3 regions of the Phascolarctobacterium succinatutens genome follow, and region 3 is predicted to be linked to each of the others. Evidence: riboswitches for the same ligand, from Rfam matches in the RefSeq annotation. Region 3 holds a riboswitch; each other region holds the start of a gene.
What was found. A riboswitch is a leader RNA that binds a small molecule or an ion and turns the genes downstream of it on or off. The one in region 3 is predicted to bind cobalamin.
Positions count from the first base shown of each region.

Region 1 (2,270 bases), 1.2 Mb from region 3:
TCCGTCCCGCATTGAGGAAATGGTTGAAAAGGCACAAAAAGAGGTTGAGCAGAAAATTAAGGAAGCCGGCGAACAGGCTACCTTTGCTGTCGGTGTGCATGGCCTGCATCCCGAACTGATTAAGCTGCTGGGTCGCCTGAAATATCGTACCAGCTATGGTCAGAATGTCCTGAACCATTCTGTTGAGGTTGCTAACCTGGCAGGTGTAATGGCTTCTGAGCTCGGTGTTGACGTTGTTCTGGCTAAACGTGCCGGCCTGCTGCATGATATCGGCAAGGCTATTGACCATGAAATGGAAGGCTCTCACGTTGAAATCGGCGGCGAAATTGCCAAGAAGTTCCGTGAGTCCGACCTGATTGTCAATGCTATTTTGGCGCATCATGGTGACTGCGAGCCTAAGAGTGTTGAAGCTGTTCTGGTATCTGCCGCTGACGCAGTATCTGCTGCCCGTCCGGGTGCAAGACGCGAAACTCTGGAAAGCTACCTGAAGCGCTTAACTCGATTGGAAGAAATTTCTGAGTCCTTTGAGGGCGTTGAAAAATGCTATGCCGTACAGGCTGGCCGCGAAATCCGCATTATGGTTAAGCCGGATGTTATCGATGATGCTTCCGCTGTGCTTCTGGCACGAGATATCTCCAAGAAGATTGAAGATGAAATGGAATATCCCGGTCAGATTAAGGTTGTTATCATCCGCGAAACTCGTGCTGTTGATTACGCAAAATAACGAAATTCCTGAAAGAGCTGCTTAGGCAGCTCTTTTTTTGCGCCTTAGCAGGATTATAGGAATTGCTGTCGAATATATATACTTGGAATTTTTTTGACAGGTGCGCCGGTTGAGGCCGGTGCTGAAAAGGGAATGCCGGTGAGAATCCGGAGCAGTCCCGCTACTGTAAGCGGAGCCCAGGCAATTATGTCACTGACGCAAGTTGGGAAGGCGCTGAGGGCGATGAAGCTAAGCCAGGAGACCTGCCTGTTACGAAGCTTGGAGCCTACGGGAGATAGGCTGGCTTTGGTATGCGTAAATATAGAATTTTTGGATGCAGCTGCATTTTGTAAATCTCCCGCAAGGGAGCTTTTTTCATATATGTATAAAATGAAAAGCATGCAGCTTACAAAAACGAAGGGAGGTTGAAATATGCCTGGAAAAATTATTATGGTTACCGGCGGAGCCCGCAGCGGCAAAAGCGAATTTGCAGAACGCTATGTATTGCATTATTCTCCCAAATGCGATTACGTTGCTACGGCAGAAATCTTAGATGAGGAAATGGCGGAGCGCGTGCGTCTGCACCGTGAGCGTCGTGATGCACGTTGGATTAATCACGAAGCGCCTTATCATGCCGAGCGCACGCTTGAAGCGCTGTCAGCGGAAACAGGAGCGGTTCTGTTTGACTGCCTGACTGTTTATATGTGTAACCTGCTTTATGGCAAGGATGCGCCGGAGGGTGAATTCCTGGAGCGCTGTCAGGTAGTATTTGACGAAATTGACAAGGTGCTGGCAGCAGCACGTAATTGCGGTAAAATCGTTGTCTTTGTTACGAATGAGGTGGGCAGCGGTATTGTGCCGGATAATCAGATGGCGCGTGAATACCGTGACCTTGCCGGCTGGGTTAACCAGCGTGTGGCCAATGAGGCTGACCATGTTTATTATTGTGTGGCAGGTCAGGCTGTAGACGTAAAAAAATTGGCTTTTAAATTTGAGGATGAAGGAGAATAACGACTGATATGGAGAAAATCATAATACCTGCTCTGGATGAAGAACGTATGCAAGAAGTGCGGGCAGGCTACGCTAAGATAGACAAGCCGGCAGCTAATCTGGGCAAGCTGGAGGATATGGTTGTAGGCCTTGCAGGCATGATCGGCAAGGATTTACCGGATAAATTAAAGACGGCGATGGTTCTGATGTGCGGTGACCACGGTATTGCGAAATACGGTGTCAGCGCTTATCCGCAGGAGGTTACGCGCCAGATGATTAACGGCTATATGCGCGGTACTGCCGGAGCCACCGTGCTGGCACGTCATGCGCACGCCGATGTTTTCGTCTGCGATGTAGGCACTGCCTTTGATTTGAGCGATTTGCCCAAGGTTTATCAGAAAAAGGTAGCTTGGGGAACCGAAGACTTCACCCAAGGTCCAGCTATGACTCGTGAGCAGGCCGAAAAGGCTATTGCCGTTGGCATCGAAATGGCTGATATGTGCATCGACCAAGGCTATAATATTCTTTACACCGGTGAAATGGGTATCGGCAATACAACCTCTACCTCCGCTATTGC
Region 1 is NZ_CP097284.1:1,629,138-1,631,407, reverse strand. Features, by position in the region: gene rny (ribonuclease Y) at 1-724, shown strand, start outside; cobalamin riboswitch at 806-988, shown strand; gene cobU (bifunctional adenosylcobinamide kinase/adenosylcobinamide-phosphate guanylyltransferase) at 1,136-1,714, shown strand; gene cobT (nicotinate-nucleotide--dimethylbenzimidazole phosphoribosyltransferase) at 1,723-2,270, shown strand, end outside.
Region 1: linked by a shared signal. The riboswitch ahead of cobU (bifunctional adenosylcobinamide kinase/adenosylcobinamide-phosphate guanylyltransferase) and the one ahead of M5E81_RS02215 (nitrogenase component 1) in region 3 are both predicted to bind cobalamin.

Region 2 (2,270 bases), 120 kb from region 3:
GAAGAACGCCGAAGTTTTCTTCGAGATGGATTCCATCTGCTGGGTGGTTTGTGATATACTTTTCATAGCATGAGCCTCCGGTGCTTGGTATGTTTTTGAGCCAACATAATTATACCAAACTGGCAAGACTCATGCTATTTTTCTGTTTACAAAGCCTGGACTTTCAAGGGGTGCAGGGGATTTTTACCTGCGAAGTTTGAGTAAATTAAACACAAAGAACAGTTAATCAGAAATGGATGCAGCTACACATAAGACTGATATATACATAGAATGAAAACACAAAAATAAAAATCAATGAAAAAGGTTGACAAGATAAATAGTAACTGCTATAATTAAGTCAACAAGTTGATATTGATATTACAGGTGCGAATGCTCAATAGAGAAGCCGGTGAAAGTCCGGCACGGTCCCGCCGCTGTGACGTGGAGCGTGTTTTGTTTATACCACTGGAGGGGTCCTCTGGGAAGGTGAAACACGTGAAGAAGCGAAGCCAGAAGAACTGCCTGTAAGATGCATCGTCGTTTGACCTGCGAGAGACGGGGAGAGATGTCGTAGAGCTGTAGTATAGGCTTGTGCGCCTAGTAGCTTTTGATATTTCACCGTTTTTCAAAAGTCCTGCCCATATTGGGTAAAGGATTCTTTTTGAGAAACGGTTTTCTGTTTCTTATGCCATTGAAGGTCATGTGATGGCTGTGACCTTTTGGAGAGTGGCCGGGCCATCGATGTTATCTGTCATACTTGTCCGCGATACTGGACATATCGTGTTTTTCAAATCCCATTCTCAAATTTTTCTTTTAGCTGAGAACATTTCCTTTCTCCTCTCAAGTACGACAGCGTAGGGGTGCGCTGTCGTGCTGACAATCCAGCCATCACAAATGTGGTGGCTTTATTTTTTGCTGTTTAAAGGGAGGTTATTGATATGAAAGAATTATATTTGGCAGGCAAAATTGCTGAACTGCTAGCAGCCTTTGAAGGTATGAAAGGCGTTGAAGAAGTTGTTGCCGGACGTGCTAAAGCCAGCGGTGAGCTGGAAGTAAAGTGCGTACGTGTGCAATATAACCCCAAAAAGACAGATATCTGCGAGCTTTTGAAAAAATACTTTAATGAAGGTGTAAATCCCTATATCATCGCAGAAGATCCTTTGGAACAGGCTGCTGTTATTTACAAGGCTGCCGAAGATGTTCCGCAGATTGAATACTATGCCCGTTTTATGCAGAACCGCGGCGCAGAGCCGGGTGCTGCTTTAGGCAACATGATTCTTAATGATACTATGCCTGAAGAAAACGAGCTGCGCAGAGTCCAGATTAATTACGGACGTCTGCAGGAGTTCCTGGCAGATTAAACTGCCTGTTATTTTGTTATATACGGCCTGGACAACCGTGACCGTGTATATAAATGCTGTTTGCTTCTTAAAATCTATCCAAGCAAGGATGCGGCACATGTCCCCTGATGACCGGGTGAGAGCGGTCGGATAGCAGCTGCATCAGCAGACGAGATTGGCTGGAGGTGATATGCGTTTCAGCTTGGTGCTGTGAGCTTTTTCACAGTAATGATTAAATTATTAAAGGAGGATTATTTGAATGGCTGATGAACAACAAAAAACTGCAGCAGTCGTTGATGGCGAAAGACCGTTGACAGACAAAGAACTGGAAGCCATGTTGCGTAAGTCAGAGAAAGTAACCGAATTCCCGGAGGTAACTTTTGATGAATTTACCGAACCCACCTGGGATGAATGGGTGGAGGCATGTAATGCACTGTTGAAGGGCAAACCCTTTGACAAGATCATGTATACCAAAAACTACGAGGGCATTACCTTTGACCCGATTTATACTCGTAAAGGCACTGATGCAATTCTGCCGACCAACGATTATCCCGGTATGGGCGATTTCCTGCGTGGCGCAACTGTTAACGGTTATGTACACGAGCCTTGGGGCATTGCACAAGCTTGCGATGAAACCCTGCCGGCTGAAAACAACGAGCTGCTGAAGGAAGAAATTTCCAAGGGCTCCACTGTTTACAATATCAAACTGGATACTGCAACCAAAAACGGCGTAGACGTTAAAGATGCAGAAAAACCCGGCGATATTGGCGTGAACGTTACTACCGTTGAAGATATGAGCGTTCTGCTGGATGGTCTGAAACTTGACAAATATCCTATTATGATGTACACCGGTGCCGGCGCTAAAAACCTGCTGGCTCTGACTGTTGCTGCTCTGAAGGGTGCAGGTCATGATGTAAAAACCCTGCGCGGCGTTATCGGCGGCGACCCGAT
Region 2 is NZ_CP097284.1:342,070-344,339, forward strand. Features, by position in the region: gene M5E81_RS01680 (IS4 family transposase) at 1-66, opposite strand, end outside; cobalamin riboswitch at 345-519, shown strand; gene M5E81_RS01685 (conserved domain protein) at 918-1,340, shown strand; gene M5E81_RS01690 (acyl-CoA mutase large subunit family protein) at 1,579-2,270, shown strand, end outside.
Region 2: linked by a shared signal. The riboswitch ahead of M5E81_RS01685 (conserved domain protein) and the one ahead of M5E81_RS02215 (nitrogenase component 1) in region 3 are both predicted to bind cobalamin.

Region 3 (2,270 bases):
TGAGTGTAAATATAAGCACAGACCGGTGGATGTAAAGGATCTTAAGCATTTCTTAGCAAAAAAAGTAGCGCAGGATAAGAGTTTATATTATTATTTCTTTTCCAAAGCCGGTTATACAGAGCAGGCGGTTGCTTATGCGGCAGAACAGGGAATAAAGTTAGTTGGCTTGGATGAGCTGGTGTAGGTGTAAGAGAAGTCATAAAATATTTCTAGTGCTTTGTAGATCTTTAGAGGAATAGCTTTGCGACAAAGTTTTGCATATAGAGCAGGGGCAATTAAAGTAGTTAATCTAATCCAGATTATACAAATCACGATTAGATAAATATTTGGAAGCATGGAACGCCGGAAGCTTCAAAGTTTTTACTTTGGACTTTCCGGTGTTTTTGATTTCCAGTAATTGTCTGTTTTATTGACAGAAAATCAGAGATGTGCTATAATTCTGACAAATAAAATGTAATAAATATAACATTAAAAACAAAAATGCTAGAACTATCAGGTGTCGAAAGACTTAATAAGTAAGCAGGTGCGAAGCCTGCGCTGTCACGCAGCTGTAAAGTGGAGCAAGCCTTAATTATGTCACTGGGAAACCGGGAAGGCAAGACTTGCGAGGAAACTGAGCCAGAAGAATTGCCTGAAGAAGTTAACGGGAGTGTACTGCGAGCGACAGGAGACTGCTAGAGGAATAAGTGCGTCTTTCTGTAATTTTGCAGGAAGGCGTTTTTTCTTGCCGGGAAAAACGTGTAAGATAAATTTCCTATGTTATGTTTGAGCAATGTTAATTTCTTGCCTGCTGAAAATAAGTAAGTCATATATTGGAGTTGATGAGTATGAACCAATATTATCAGGATAACATGCTTTTTGGCATGAACCCTTCAAGTTATCTGCATCGTTATGCTGTCAATGGCAAGGTGTCGGGAAATCTTGCCTGCATCAGCGAAATCAAAAATGCCGCCGTTGTCTTATACAGTCCGCGCGGCTGCGGCTTTCATTATCGTTGTCATGTGCGTAGCGGCCAAAGCCCGGTTTATGAGCTGGAATGTGCGGATTTGCGCAACAATGATGTAATTTTCGGCGGTGAGAAAAAGCTTACGGCTTTACTGCAAAAGGTGGAGCGTGAGCAAAAGCCGGAGATTATTTTTCTGTTGCCTTCCGTAGTATCGGATATTATTAATGATGATTTGGCAGGCCTGGCCTGCAGCCTGCAGCCGCAGTTTAAAGCGAAGCTCGTGCCGATTACGTCGCAGGTTTTTTCGCATATGGACAAGAGCAATGGCCGCAAGGTTTTGCGTGAAAAGGCTTGCCAAAAGCAGAAGCAAAAGTTTTCTTCTAGTGCTGTCTATCCGGGCTGCGGTTATGTAGAGGTGATGGACGCTTTAGTTGAGCAGGTGATGGAGCCTCAAAGAGTACAGCCGCGGAGCGTAAATATCGAAACCTTTGCCTGGGGCTATAACGGTGAGGATAAGTTGCAAGGCATGAGTGAGATGCTGCAGAAAATGGGGATTACCGTCAATGCTTATCTGCCTGCCGCTGATTTGCAGACAATCAAAAAGGCTCCGCGGGCAGCGCTGAATATAGTACGTCGCAAAAAATGGGCGCTGGCAATGGAGCAGCGCTTTGGTACGCCGTTTCTGCATGTTGCCGATATGCAGGAGTGGCATGGTATTGAAGGAATCAGTGATTTGTACAGACAGATTGGCAAAATGCTTGGTTGCGAGAATGCTGTTGAACGCGTGCTGCAGGAAGAATATGAACGGGTTGCCACCCGTTATCAGGAGCTGGGTGCAGACTTTGCCAAGTATAAGTTTTGCCTGATTGCGCATGGTATTGCCTATTTGCCGGATGCGCTGCGCGTTTATCAGCAGGATTATGGTCTGCCGATTACGAAAATATGTATTATCATGAATCCTTCCTACCAGGCAGAAACAGGTCTGGATGATGCAATGATGCAGAGATTTAAGGACAGGATAGAGCTTGCTAAGGCTGAGTATGGCTGTGATGTGGAAATTTTACTAGAGCCTTCGGAGGATGCCTTGCGTGAGGCTGCGCAGAGCTGTGATTTTGTTATCTGCAACGGTCATCCGCGCTATGCTGCTTTGGATGTTCCCGTGCTTTATAATTTGTTTGACCGCTCGGTGTGGTCTTATCAGGGCTTTGTGGATATTATGGAAGAGGTTTGGCAGATGCTGCAACAACCGCAGCGAACAGGCAGCAATCTTTTGCTGAGCAAACTGGCCTATGACCCGGTATTTTATCCGATGCGCGAAGCTGAT
Region 3 is NZ_CP097284.1:464,438-466,707, forward strand. Features, by position in the region: gene M5E81_RS02210 (ATP-binding protein) at 1-184, shown strand, start outside; cobalamin riboswitch at 480-649, shown strand; gene M5E81_RS02215 (nitrogenase component 1) at 828-2,270, shown strand, end outside.